Regions from separate parts of the Variovorax sp. P1_H2 genome, predicted to be linked through region 1. Evidence: riboswitches for the same ligand, from Rfam matches in the RefSeq annotation. Region 1 holds a riboswitch; the other holds the start of a gene.
What was found. A riboswitch is a leader RNA that binds a small molecule or an ion and turns the genes downstream of it on or off. The one in region 1 is predicted to bind glycine.
Positions count from the first base shown of each region.

Region 2: another riboswitch for glycine. It lies ahead of gcvT (glycine cleavage system aminomethyltransferase GcvT); the one in region 1 lies ahead of AC1D2E_RS13205 (FAD-dependent oxidoreductase).

Region 1 is NZ_JBFUCJ010000030.1:52,724-59,504, reverse strand. Features, by position in the region: gene AC1D2E_RS13210 (D-amino acid dehydrogenase) at 1-991, opposite strand, end outside; glycine riboswitch at 1,080-1,187, opposite strand; glycine riboswitch at 1,188-1,289, opposite strand; gene AC1D2E_RS13205 (FAD-dependent oxidoreductase) at 1,300-2,541, opposite strand; glycine riboswitch at 2,596-2,703, opposite strand; gene AC1D2E_RS13200 (helix-turn-helix domain-containing protein) at 2,840-3,574, opposite strand; gene AC1D2E_RS13195 (hypothetical protein) at 3,700-4,536, shown strand; gene AC1D2E_RS13190 (MFS transporter) at 4,685-6,640, shown strand; gene AC1D2E_RS13185 (phosphatase PAP2 family protein) at 6,655-6,781, shown strand, end outside.
Region 2 is NZ_JBFUCJ010000022.1:16,983-23,763, reverse strand. Features, by position in the region: gene AC1D2E_RS10500 (TRAP transporter large permease) at 1-1,215, shown strand, start outside; gene AC1D2E_RS10495 (hypothetical protein) at 1,297-1,779, shown strand; glycine riboswitch at 1,814-1,912, shown strand; glycine riboswitch at 1,928-2,043, shown strand; gene gcvT (glycine cleavage system aminomethyltransferase GcvT) at 2,094-3,254, shown strand; gene gcvH (glycine cleavage system protein GcvH) at 3,307-3,684, shown strand; gene gcvP (aminomethyl-transferring glycine dehydrogenase) at 3,711-6,620, shown strand; gene AC1D2E_RS10475 (YciI family protein) at 6,760-6,781, shown strand, end outside.

The sequences.
Region 1 (6,781 bases):
GGTCGTAGCCGTTGAGCTCGGCGGTGCCGGCAATGCGCAGGCGGTCGCCCGCGGCCGAGGTGTAGCGCGAGAACACCAGCTTGAACTCGTCGTCGGTCAGCGAGACCTGGTGCGCCTTGGAGGCGTCCCGGACCGGCATCGTCACCGAGTAGCCCTTGGCCGGATAGATCGGCAGCCGGATGCCCAGCGGCGCGGCCAGGAGGGGGCTCAGCGAGCCCATCGCCAGCACGTAGGCGTCGCCGCGGATGCGCTGGAAGCGGCCTTCGTCGTCGGTCGCCTCGACGTGGTCGAGGCGGCCGCCGGCTGCGCGCAGCGCGGTCACGGTATGGCTCATGAGGAAGCGCACGCCGGCTGCCTCGGCCAGCCCGGCCAGCCCGCGCGCGAAGCGGTTGGCATCGCCCGATTCATCCTCGGCCGTGTAGGTCGCGCCGGCCAGCTGCGGCCGGATGTGCGACAGCGCGGGCTCGAGCCTCACGGCCTCGTCGGCCGAGATCACCCGCCGGTCGCAGCCGAGCGCGCGCATCTGCTCGGCGGGCTCCAGCGCGGCGTCGAACTCCTTCTGCGTCGTGTAGAAGTGCAGGATGCCCTGCGTGCGCTGGTCGTAGTCGATCCCGGTGTCGCGCCGCAGCTGCTGCAGCGTGTCGCGGCTGTAGGTGCCCAGGCGCACGATCTGCTCGATGTTGTGGCGGGTGCGCGCCGGCGTGCATTCGCGCAGGAACGAAAGGCCCCAGAGCCACTGGCGCATGTCGGCGCGGATGCGGAACAGCAAGGGCGCATCTTCCTTGCCGAGCCATTGCAGCACCTTGAGCGGCGCCCCCGGGTTGGCCCAGGGCTCGGCATGGCTGACCGAGATCTGGCCGCCGTTGGCAAAGCTGGTTTCCGCCGCCGGCGTGGCCTGGCGGTCGATCAYGGTCACATCGTGGCCGAGTTGCTGGAGGTAGTAAGCCGAAGTCACGCCGAGCAGGCCGGCGCCAAGAACGATCACGCGCATATCGAGAACCCTTGATGGTTGCAGCGCTCGAACGCAACGGAGACGGCATGCTGTCGAAACGAAAGCAACCGGACCGTGCGTCCAAGTTGCCGCTCCCCCTGTCCTCGGTACCTGAGAGATTCACCCGCTGCGCCCGCAGCGGGTTTGCTCCTTCGGTGCACCACGCGCGGCGTGATGGCTCTCCAGACGGCTTTGACAGTGAACTGCAGTACGAGCCCATCGCGTGGGCCGACCTGAGCGTTTATGGGAGTTTGCGCCTTCGGTGGGGCCCCTGGGCCCGCTCTCCTGCAGTGGGCGGATTGTAGCGGCTAAGGGCGCCGGAAGGCGAAGTCGAGTTCGGGCCGAAGTCCGCTGACGATCCGCGCGATCGACTTGCCCGCGCCGCAGGCATGGATCCAGGTTCGAGCGCCGGGCGCGGTGTTCAGGAACAGGTTGGGGAGGCGGGTCTTGCCGATCATCGGCAGCCGGTTGGTGCTGGCCGCGTGCATGGCGGTATCGAAACTGGCCCGCGCGGCGTCGGCGACGCCGGGCAGCAGCATCTCGGTGCGGCGCACGATCGCCCGGAAGCGGTCCGAGTCGGGCTCGGCCTCTTCGTCGAGCCCGGCCCGCACGACGGCCCGGACCTGCAACTGGTCGCCGGCCGGCGTTTCGATGCGCGTGATGCGCAGCTTGCCCTGGCGGTCGCGCAAGGGCATGCGCGGCGCCAGCGAAGGGTTCAGGATCGGCATCGTGACGATGTATTCGCGCACGAAGCGCAGCGGCATGTCGATGCCCAGGTCTTCGGCGTGCGGCACGCTCGACGCACCCAGCGCCAGCACGTAGGCCTGTGCGCGCAAAGTGGTCGGCTCGCCGGCGGCATCGAGCAGCTCGACATGGTCGATCCGGCCGTTGCGTTCCTTGAGCGACACCACGGTGTGCCGCGTCATGAAGCGCACGCCGGCGGCGCGGCACAGGAACACCAGGCTGGCGGCGAACTGCGCCGGATCGCGCGCCGGGTCTTCCTGCGCGTGGGTCGCTCCGGCCAGCTTGCCGCCCATCGCCTTCAGCGCCGGTTCCAGGACGATGGCTTCGTCGGCCGACAGCAGCCGTTCCTCGCAGCCGAGGCTGGACCAGTGCGTGGCGCCGGCCGTCCGGACCCGGAAGGCCTCGGGATCGGTGTAGATGTTCATCAGGCCGGCCGAGCGCGAGCCCTGGGGCACTCCGGCTTCGTCGCGCAGGGCGCGCGCGCTCTTGCGGCTGTACGCCGCCAGTCGCACGAGATGGTCGAGGGGATCGCGCTTGGCCGGCGTGCCGACGGCCCGGTCCATCAGCCTGGAGAGGCCGCGACGGATGCCGCTGCACAGCCTGGACAGCTTCCTGCCGCGCCGGGGCGATGCCGCTGCGGCCGGCGCTGCGGTCGCCAGGCCGCGTGCCTTGGCCGCCGGCGTCGCATGCCGGTCGACCACGGTCACTTCGTGTCCGAGCTGTTGAAGATAGTAGGCCGAGGTCACGCCGAGCAAGCCCGCGCCAAATACAACCACGCGCATGTCCGAATCCTTTTGGGAGGGCATGAACGGCGGGCGTTAGCGCTTACTGTAAAAGCGGCAAGACCCGGGGTTCAGACTGCCGCTCCCCCTGTCTCTGTTACCTGAGAGTTTCACCACGCGGCCACTGGCAGCGGGCTTGCTCCTTCGGTGCACCACTTGGCGTGGTGGCTCTCCAGTCGGCGATTGATCGAATGAGGCAGTGCCTGAACCGCGGTTTGGGCGGTTCACCTGAGCGTTCATGGGAGATTGCGCCATCGGTGGGACGGAAGCGTCCGCTTTTCTGCTGGGCGGATTTTATAGAGGAAACCGGTTTCCGTGTTTTTCAGGCCCGGCGCAGGCGGGTGAACAGCTCGAACTCCCAGTTGCGCATGCCCAGCAGCAAGGTGTAGCCCTCGCGCTCCTTGGGGGTCAGTTTCTGGTCGGTCTGGTGCTGCTGCGCAAAGTCCTGGGCCACCCGCTGCAGCCGGTCGAGGAAGGCCGGTGCCAGCGACTTGCTGATCGATCCGTGCACCAGCAGCAGGCCCTCGGCCGGCCCGTCGAAGCCGCCGCGGTAGTAGTCGAGCACCACGTTCTCGCGGAAGAAATCCATCACCGGCCCGTGCGGGCGCCAGCGGAAGGTCTTGGCGAGCTTGAGTCGGTAGCGGTTCAGCGGCCGCAGCTCGATGATGCCGATCCGGTCCAGTTGGGCCAGGTAGCCGATGCACTCGGCCTCGGTGATCCGGTAGGCGCCGACGATCTGCTCCAGCGTCCACTGGCTCAGCACGCAGATCGCCAGCAGCAGCAGCTTCTTGTCCTTGACCACCGCCTTCTCCTGCTCGAGCGTGAGCTCCTTGAGCAGGGGCTGCGCGTCCGCCACCCGGCGCGCCAGCTCGGCGAAGTCGATCTTGAGGGCCCGGCAGATGGCGTCGACCCGGGTCAGCGGCATGTCGCCCTTGGCCAGCATCCGCTTGACGCTGGACTCGGCCATGTCCAGCGACTTGGCCAGGTCGGCATAGGTCATGCGGGCGGATTTGAGTTCGTTCTTGAGGGCATTGACCAGGTCGACGGTGGTACTCATGGCGGAAGGGAGTATTGCGGATTGATACCCGGGGTGGTGAAAAAGTGCTCCGTATCGATTCTCGATGCCGTCCGAGGGGTTGACAACCTAGATTCCACCTCCTCGAGCACCCATCGGAGCCTGCCATGTCCCTGCCGTCCCTCTCCCGCCGCGAACACGCCCTGCTGGCGCTGGCCGTGCTGCTCGTCGGCGCGGCGGTACTCGGTCCCACGGTTCCGGCACCGGGCGCGGCCGCCTTTGCCGATGGCCGGTCCTGGCGCGCGCTGCCGAACGCCGTGAACGTGTTGAGCAACCTGCCTTTCGCCGTGCTGGGCCTCTGGGGCCTGCGCTGCCTGCACTGGCTGGACCGCGCCCATGACCAGCTGCAGGACGCCGCACCGCTGCCCCAGGCCGTCGCGCCGGCGCCTGTCAATGCGCTCGACTGCGCCTGGATGTTCTTCGCCGGCCTGGTTCTCACGGCGCTCGGGTCGGCCTTCTACCACCTGCAGCCCGACGACCTGCGGCTGGCGGCGGATCGGGCCGGCATGGCGGTGGCCTTCGCGGGGCTGGTCGGCTTTGCGGTCTGCGAGCGGGTCAGCGCCCGCGCCGGCTGGACGGCCGCCTGGTTCACGCTGGCCGGCGGGCTGCTGGCCGCGGCCGTCTGCCATGGCACCGGCAACGCATGGCCCTGGGCGGTGCTGCAGTTCGGCGGCATGGCGCTGGTGCTCGCGCTGGCGCTGGTTCGCCCGGTGGCCGGCGCCATCGGCCTCAAGCTCGGCGGGCTGCTGTTCTTCTACGCGCTGGCCCAGCTGTTCGAGCTGGCCGACCCCGCGATCTACGCCGCGACGCACCAGCTGCTGTCGGGCCACAGCCTCAAGCACCTGACGGCGGCCCTGGCGGCGCTCCCGGTGCTCCACGCCTTGCAGACGATGGGGCGGCAGACGCTGCGGCACAATTCGCACGCCGCCCCCCTGACCGCCTGAGACCTTGCGGGACAGATCAAGAAACTGCGCAGCAGTTTTTGCTCTGTCCTCAACTGACTAAGACCTTGCGGGACAGACCAAGAAACTGCGCAGCAGTTTTTGCTCTGTCCTCAACTGACCAAGCCCCCGTCCGCCGCCCCCCCCCCGAATGACGACACCCACCACCGAAGCCGCATCCGCCAGCCAGCCCGAGGGGCCGTCGCACGCCAACCAGTTCACGCTGCTGCGGCAGCGGCGCTTCGCGCCCTTCTTCTGGACCCAGTTCGCCGGCGCAGCCAACGACAACCTGTTCAAGTTCGCCTTCACGGTGATGGTGACCTACCAGCTGCAGCTGAACTGGATGCCTCCGGCGATGGCGGGGCTGGCGATCGGCGCGCTGTTCATCCTGCCCTTCCTGTTGTTCTCGGCCACCGCCGGGCAACTCACCGACAAGCAGGACAAGACGAAGATGATCCGCTTCGTCAAGAACCTGGAGATCGCGATCATGGCGATCGCCGCCTGGGGCTTCCTGCGGGCCGACGCGGCGGTGCTGCTCGGCTGCGTGTTCCTGATGGGGCTGCACTCCACCCTGTTCGGTCCGGTCAAGTTCGCCTACCTGCCGCAGGTGCTGGCGCCGCGCGAGCTCACCGGCGGCAACGGCATGGTCGAGATGGGCACTTTCGTCGCCATCTTGCTGGGCCAGGTCGCGGGCGGCCTTCTGGTGGCCTTGCCGCAGGTCGGCCATGCCACCGTGGCCGTCGCCTGCCTGCTGCTGGCCCTGGCCGGACGCGCGGTGGCGCAGGCGATCCCGCCGGCCCCGGCCACCGACCCGGGCCTGGCGATCAACTGGAACCCGGTCAGCGAGACCTGGCGCAACCTGAAGCTCGCGCATGGCAACGTGGTGGTGTTTCGCTCGCTGCTGGGCATCTCGTGGATGTGGTTCTTCGGCGCCGTCTTCCTGGCCCAGTTCCCGAGCTTCGCGAAGGAGGTGCTGCATGGCGACGAGCAGGTGGCTTCGCTGCTGCTGGTGGTGTTCTCGGTCGGCATCGGCGCCGGCTCGCTGCTGTGCGAGACGCTGAGCCGGCGCCAGGTCGAGATCGGCCTGGTGCCGCTGGGCGCGATCGGCATGAGCGTCTTCGCGATCGACCTGTACTTCGCCTCGCGCGGGCTGCCGGCCGGGGCGCAGCTGGGGCTGGGCGCGTTCACGGCCCAGCCGGCGCACTGGCGCGTGATGGCCGACCTGGGCCTGCTGTCGCTGTTTGCCGGGCTCTACAGCGTGCCGATGTACGCGCTGATCCAGATGCGCAGCCAGCCCACCCACCGGGCCCGTATCATCGCGGCCAACAACATTCTGAATGCGCTCTTCATGATCGCCAGCTCGGTCATCGCCGGGGCGTTGCTGAAGGGGGACTTCACGATTCCCCAGATCTTCCTGTTCACCGGCATCGCCAACGCGTTGGTCGCTTTCTACATCTTCATGCTGGTGCCCGAATACCTGCTGCGCTTCGTGGCCTGGGTGCTGTCGCACTTCGTCTACCGCTTCGACATCCGGGGCCAGGAGCACATTCCGGCCGACGGGCCGGCGGTGCTGGTCTGCAACCATGTGAGCTTCATCGACGCGGTGCTGCTGATGGCCGCCAGCCCGCGCCCGATCCGCTTCATCATGGACCATCGGATCTTCCGCGTGCCGGTGCTCGGCGGGCTGTTCCGGCTGGCCAAGGCGATCCCGATCGCGCCGCAGAAAGAGGACCCGGCCGCCTACGAACAGGCCTTCGCCGACGCCGCCCAGGTGCTGCGCGACGGCGATCTGCTCGCCATCTTTCCCGAGGGCGCGATCACCCGCGACGGCAGCCTGCAGCCCTTCAAGGGCGGCGTGATGAAGATCCTCGATGCCGCCCGCGCCGGCGGCATCGAGCCGCCGGTGGTTCCGATGGCGCTGACCAACCTGTGGGGGTCGTACTTCAGCCGGATCGAGGCGCGCGACGGCCAGAACGTCGCCATGGTGCGGCCGTTCCGGCGCGGCTTCTTCAGCCGCGTGGGGCTCCGCGTCGGCTGTGCGATGCCCCGCGCCGAAGTGCAACCCGAGACCCTGCAGCGGCGCGTGAGCGTGCTCCTCGGCACCTGAGGTCCGTCCGGCCGATGCCCAGCCCCCGCGAGATCCTGCACGTGCTCACCTGGCTGGGCGACAGCGGCTTCCTGCTGCCCGCTGCGCTCTGGATCGCGGTCTGGCTCGGCATCCGCAGTCACACCCGACCGCTGGCGCTGC
Region 2 (6,781 bases), on a different contig from region 1:
TCGATCGGCCTGGCCTCGGTGCTCGGCATCCAGGCCTCCAACGCGAACATGCTGATTTCCGTCAAGGAGATGTTCAACGCGATCAACAAGTTTCCGCTCGCCGCCATTCCTTTCTTCATCCTGGCCGGCAACCTGATGGAGACCGGCGGCATCTCGCGCCGGCTGGTCGACTTCGCCAAGAGCCTGGTGGGCGGCGTGCAGGGCGGCCTGCCGATGACCTGCGTGCTGACCTGCATGATCTTCGCGGCGGTGTCGGGCTCTTCGGTGGCGACCACCTTCGCGATCGGCGCGATCCTGATCCCGGCGCTGATCAAGCACGGCTACCCGGTCGGCTACGCGGCCGCGCTGCAGGCCACCAGCGCCGAACTCGGCGTCATCATCCCGCCCTCGATCCCGATGATCCTGTACGGCGTCAGCGCCGAGGTCTCGATCGGCGAGCTGTTCATCGCCGGCTTCGGCCCGGGCATCCTGATCAGCCTGGCGCTGATGGCCTTCGTCTACGTCTATTGCAAGTTCAAGGGACTGGGCAAGAACGACGGCGACGGCCGGCTCGGCGTCGGCACCGCGACCTGGCGCGCCGGCTGGGCGCTGCTGATGCCGGTGATCATCCTGGGCGGCATCTACGGCGGCATCTTCACGCCCACCGAGGCGTCGGCGGTGGCGGTGCTCTACGCGCTGATCGTCGGCACGCTGATCTACCGCGAGATCAGGCCGGCCGAACTCTATGCGGTGCTGCGCAAGTCGGTGGTGTCCTCGTCGGTGATCATGTTCATCATCGCCAACGCCGGCCTGTTCGCCTTCCTGATCACGCGCGCCGGCGTGCCCGACGCGATCGGCCGCTGGCTGCAGGAGGTGCTGCAGTCGCCGGCAATGTTTCTGCTCGGCGTCAATGCGGCCCTGTTCGTGATCGGCATGTTCATCGAGACCAGCGCGGCGATCATCGTGCTGGCGCCGATCCTGGCGCCGGTGGCGCAGCACTTCGGCATCGATCCGGTGCACTTCGGGCTGGTCATGGTGGTGAACCTGGCGCTCGGCATGATCACGCCGCCCTTCGGCGTCAACCTGTTCGCGGCCTGCACGGTGGCACGCATCTCGCTCGACCGCATCGTGCCGTACCTCATCCCGTTCGTGCTGGTGATCCTGGCCTGCCTGATGGTGGTCACCTACGTGCCCGGCATCTCGCTCGGGTTGCGTGATCTGGTCTACGCGAAATAGCGGCTGGGCGGGCGGTTTCATCAAACCGTCACGCGGGGGCTCCATGCTGCGGCGCTCGTCTACCGATCGCCACCGCAATCCATGTTCCTCACCAAGACCGACAAAGCGCGCCTGGAGCTCCAGCCCGGCCGCCGCACGCTGGGCCAGCGCGAGCGCGCCCTGCTGCTGATGGCCGACGGCCAGCGCTCCTTGACAGATTTCGGGGCGCTGTTCGGCGGCCGCGAAGAAGCCGGCCGGGTGGCGCGCCACCTGGTGCAGGAGGGCTACCTCCGCGACCGCCCGATCGACGATGCGCCGGTCGCGGCGGACGCCTTCGACGGCAAGCCCTCGATGGCCACCACGCGCATGTTCCTGTTCGACCTCTGCGAGCGCATGTTCGTGCGCCGCGATCCGGTGCTCGCCGAACGCCTGCGCGAGGCGCTGCGGGCGGCGCGCGACCGGACCTCGATGCTGGCCACCGCCAGCACCATGCTCGACGAGATCGAGAAGATGGCGGGCGTCGCGCGCGCCGAGGCGATCCGCGAGCGCATCGACAAACTGCTCCCCGCGTCGCCGGTGCATTGAAGTCGCCGGCCGGCGGCCCGCCGATTCCCTTACACTCCAACGGTCAGGAGAGCGTCCCGCCGCGGTGGGGCCGCCGAAGGCGCAGGTCCCCCGAACCAAGGGCCCGAACGCTCAGGCAAAAGGACTGACAAGACGCCCCAATTCAGGGCGTTTCCTTGCTGGAGAGAGGCGGTTGGTCGCGAAAGTCGCGTCGCACCGCCCACCGAAGGAGCAAACCCCGATCGTGGGGCGAATCTCTCAGGTAAAGCGGACAGCAGGGGTGGCCCATGGCTTCTCGCCATGGAACAAGCACTGCCCCTTTTGGAGAACCGCCCTTGGCTGCCGCATCCGACGATCTGCTGAAGACCCCGCTCCACGGCCTGCACCTGGCGCTCGGCGCCCGCATGGTGCCCTTTGCCGGCTATTCGATGCCGGTGCAATATCCCACCGGCCTGATGGCCGAGCACAAGCACACGCGCGAGGCCGCGGGCCYGTTCGACATCTCCCACATGGGACAGCTGCGCCTGGCCGGGCCCGATGCCGCCGCCGCCTTCGAAAGCCTGATGCCGGTCGACGTCATCGGGCTGGCGCCCGGCAAGCAGCGCTACGGGCTGCTGCTGAACGAACAGGGCGGCATCCTCGACGACCTGATGTTCTTCAACGAAGGCAACGATTCACTGTTCGTGATCGTCAACGGCGCCTGCAAGCAGGCCGACATCGCCCACATCCAGGCCCGGATCGGCCAGCGCTGCCAGGTGCTGCCGATGCCCGACCACGCCCTGCTCGCGCTCCAGGGCCCGCAGGCCGCGGCCACGCTGGCCAGGTTGTCGCCCGGCGTCGAGCGCTTCGTCTTCATGACCGGCGGCGCGGTGCAGATCGGCAGCATCACGGCCTTCGTCACGCGCAGCGGCTACACCGGCGAAGACGGATTCGAGATCTCGGTCGCCGCCAAGGACGCCGAAGCGCTGGCCCGCCTGCTGCTGGCCCAGCCCGAGGTCAAGCCGATCGGCCTGGGCGCGCGCAATTCGCTGCGGCTCGAGGCCGGCCTGTGCCTCTACGGCAGCGACATCGACGAAAGCACCACGCCGGTCGAGGCCGCGCTGGGCTGGGCGATCCAGAAGGTCCGGCGCAGCGGCGGAGCGCGCGAAGGCGGCTTCCCGGGTGCGGCCCGGGTGCTGGCGCAGCTCATCGCCGCCAATGGAACGGCCGGCCATCTCGACCACGAGACACTGAAGCGCAAGCGCGTCGGCCTGGTGGCGCTGGAGCGCGTGCCGGTGCGCGACGGCACCGTGCTCGAGTCCTTCGAGGGCTTGGCCATCGGCCAGGTCACCAGCGGCCTGCTCGGCCCCAGCGTCGACCGGCCGATCGCGATGGGCTATGTCGCGCTCGCCTATGCCGAGCCCGGCACGCGGATCCAGGCCATGGTGCGCGGCAAGCCGGTGCCGATGGAAGTCAGCACGATGCCCTTCGTGCCGGCCCGCTACCACCGGGGCTGACAGTCCCTCACCCGATTTTTCCAAGCCAGCCTTTCTTCAAGGAGTTCTTCCCATGACCCTCAAGTACACCAAGGACCACGAGTGGGTGCGCCCCGAAGCCGACGCGGCGCTGGTCACCGTCGGCATCACGGTGCACGCGCAGGATGCGCTCGGCGACGTGGTCTTCGTCGACCTGCCCGAAGTCGGCAAGGGCTTCGCGCAGGGCGACGTCGCCGGTGTCGTCGAATCGGTCAAGGCCGCGGCCGACGTCTTCATGCCGGTCTCGGGCGAAATCACCGAGGTCAACGAGGCGCTGCGCGCCGACCCCTCGCTGGCCAACAGCGCGCCGATGGATGCGGGCTGGTTCTTCAAGGTGCGCATGAGCGACCCGACCCAGCTCGAGGCGCTGCTCGACGGGACCGCCTACGAGAAGTTCTCCGCCGAAAGCTGATTCCCGCACCATCACCCGAGCCCTCCATGCCGACTCCCGTGCCTTCCCACCTCTCGCTGCGCGACCTCCAGAACGCCGAGGAATTCATCGCCCGCCACATCGGCATCGAAGCCGACGACGAGCAGACCATGCTCGCTGCGGTCGGTTCGACCACACGCGCCGAACTGATCGACGGCATCGTGCCGCCGGCAATCCGCCGCAGCCGCCCGATGCGGCTGCCGGCGCCGATCACCGAGGCCGACGCGCTGGCCGAGCTGAAGGCGATCGCGGCGAAGAACAAGGTGGCCAGGAGCTTCATCGGCCAGGGCTACTACGGCACCCACACGCCCGGCGTGATCCTGCGCAACGTGCTCGAGAATCCGGCCTGGTACACCGCCTACACGCCCTACCAGGCCGAGATCTCGCAGGGCCGCATGGAGGCGCTGGTCAATTTCCAGACCATGGTCTGCGACCTCACCGGCATGGCGATCGCCAACGCCTCGATGCTCGACGAGGCCACCGCGGCCGCCGAGGCAATGACGCTGGCCCGGCGCAGCGTCAAGAGCAAGAGCAACGTGTTCCTGGTCTCGGGCGACTGCCATCCGCAGACCATCGAGGTGATCCGCACGCGCGCCGCGCCGCTGGGCATCGAGGTCAAGGTCAGCACCGCGTCCGAGACCCTGCCGCATCTGATGGCCAGCGGCGGCTTCTTCGGCGCGCTCGCACAGTACCCCGCCACCACCGGCCAGGTGCACGACCTGCGTCCGCTCGCCGGCTATGCACACCAGTGCGAAGCCGCCTTCTGCGTGGCAGCCGATCTGCTGGCCTTGACGCTGCTGGCACCGCCCGGCGAGTGGGATGCCGACATCGTCTGCGGCACCACCCAGCGCTTCGGCATGCCGATGTGCAACGGCGGCCCGCATGCGGCCTACCTGGCTTGCCGCGACGAGTTCAAGCGCTCGCTGCCCGGCCGACTGGTCGGCGTCAGCGTCGACACCCACGGCCAGCCGGCCTACCGGCTCGCGCTGCAGACGCGCGAGCAGCACATCCGGCGCGAGAAGGCCACCTCCAACATCTGCACCGCGCAGGTGCTGCCGGCGGTGGTCGCCAGCATGTACGCGGTCTACCACGGGCCCGAGGGTCTGCGCCGCATCGCGCAGCGCGTCGCCCTGCTGACGGCGGTGCTGGCCCAGGGCCTCGAACAGATGGGCCGCGAGCTGGTCAACGGCACGGCCTTCGATTCGCTCACGATCCAAACCGGCGAGGACACCCAGGCCATCCACGAACGGGCCCTGGCTGCCGGCGTCAACCTGCGCCATCGGCTGCAGCATCACCTGGGCCTCTCGCTCGACGAGACCACCACCCGGGCCGACGTCGAGATGCTGTGGAGACTGTTCGCAACGGCCGGCACGCGGGGACCCGACTTCGACGCCATCGCCGCCACGGCGCAGCTGCGCCTTCCCGAGGACCTGCGCCGCAGCAGCGCTTTCCTCACGCACCCGGTGTTCAACACCCACAAGAGCGAGACCGCGATGCTGCGCTACATCCGCAGCCTGAGCGACAAGGACCTCGCGCTCGATCGCAGCATGATCCCGCTCGGCAGCTGCACCATGAAGCTCAACGCGACCAGCGAGATGATCCCGATCACCTGGCCCGAGTTCGCGAACATCCACCCCTTCGCACCGGCCGACCAGTTGCATGGCTACGCACAGCTCGACGCCCAGCTGCGCGCCTGGCTCTGCGAAGCCACCGGCTACGCGGGCATCAGCCTGCAACCCAACGCCGGCTCGCAGGGCGAGTACGCGGGCCTGCTCGCCATCAAGGCCTTCCATGAAGCCAGGGGCGACACGCACCGCAACGTCTGCCTGATCCCCTCGTCGGCGCACGGCACCAATCCGGCCAGCGCCCAGATGGTCGGCATGAAGGTGGTGGTGACCGCCTGCGACGCCGACGGCAACGTCGACATCGACGACCTGCAGCGCGCCTGCGAGAAGCACAGCGCCACGCTCGCCGCGGTGATGATCACCTACCCCAGCACCCACGGCGTGTTCGAGACCCGCGTCAAGGAGCTCTGCGAGATCGTGCACGCGCACGGCGGCCGGGTCTACGTCGACGGCGCCAACATGAACGCGCTGGTCGGCGTGGCGGCGCCGGGCGAGTTCGGCGGCGACGTCAGCCACCTGAACCTGCACAAGACCTTCTGCATTCCGCACGGCGGCGGCGGCCCCGGCGTCGGCCCGGTGTGCGTGGTGGAAGACCTGGTGCCCTACCTGCCGGGACACGCGACCGGCGGCTTGCCGTCGAACGGCGCGGTGGGCGCGGTGTCGGCGGCGCCGCTGGGCAACGCGGCGGTGCTGCCGATCAGCTGGATGTACTGCCGGATGATGGGCGCCAAGGGGCTGCAGGCCGCGACCGAGACCGCGATCCTCAGCGCCAACTACATCAGCGCGCGGCTCAAGGACCACTACCCGACGCTGTACGCAAGCCCCAACGGCCACGTGGCACACGAGTGCATCCTCGACCTGCGCCCGTTCAAGGACGCCAGCGGCGTCAGCGCCGAGGACGTCGCCAAGCGGCTGATCGACTACGGCTTCCATGCGCCGACGCTGAGCTTCCCGGTGCCCGGCACGCTGATGGTCGAGCCGACCGAGAGCGAGCCGCTGGCCGAACTCGACCGCTTCATCGAGGCGATGATCGCGATCCGCGGCGAGATCCGCCGCATCGAGGAAGGCATCTGGCCGAAGGACGACAACCCGCTGAAGAACGCGCCGCACACCGCGGCCAGCCTGCTCGGCACCGAATGGACCCGGCCCTACTCGCGCGAGCTCGGCGCCTTCCCGCTGACCAGCCTGCGGCAGGCCAAGTACTGGCCGCCGATCGGCCGGGTCGACAACGTCTACGGCGACCGCAACCTGTTCTGCAGTTGCGTCCCCACGGAAGACTACGCCGGCAGCTGACGCGAGAAGCATTCTTTTACAAGTCGATGGCCAGCTGGCTGTCGATTTCGCGCCTGCTGCTTCGACGTCCATTCAGAGCCCCGGAACTGTGCGGTCGATCCCCGACTGCCGCCGGCCTCGAAACCGAAGGAGCAAGAACATGCGATTCATGGTGATCGTCA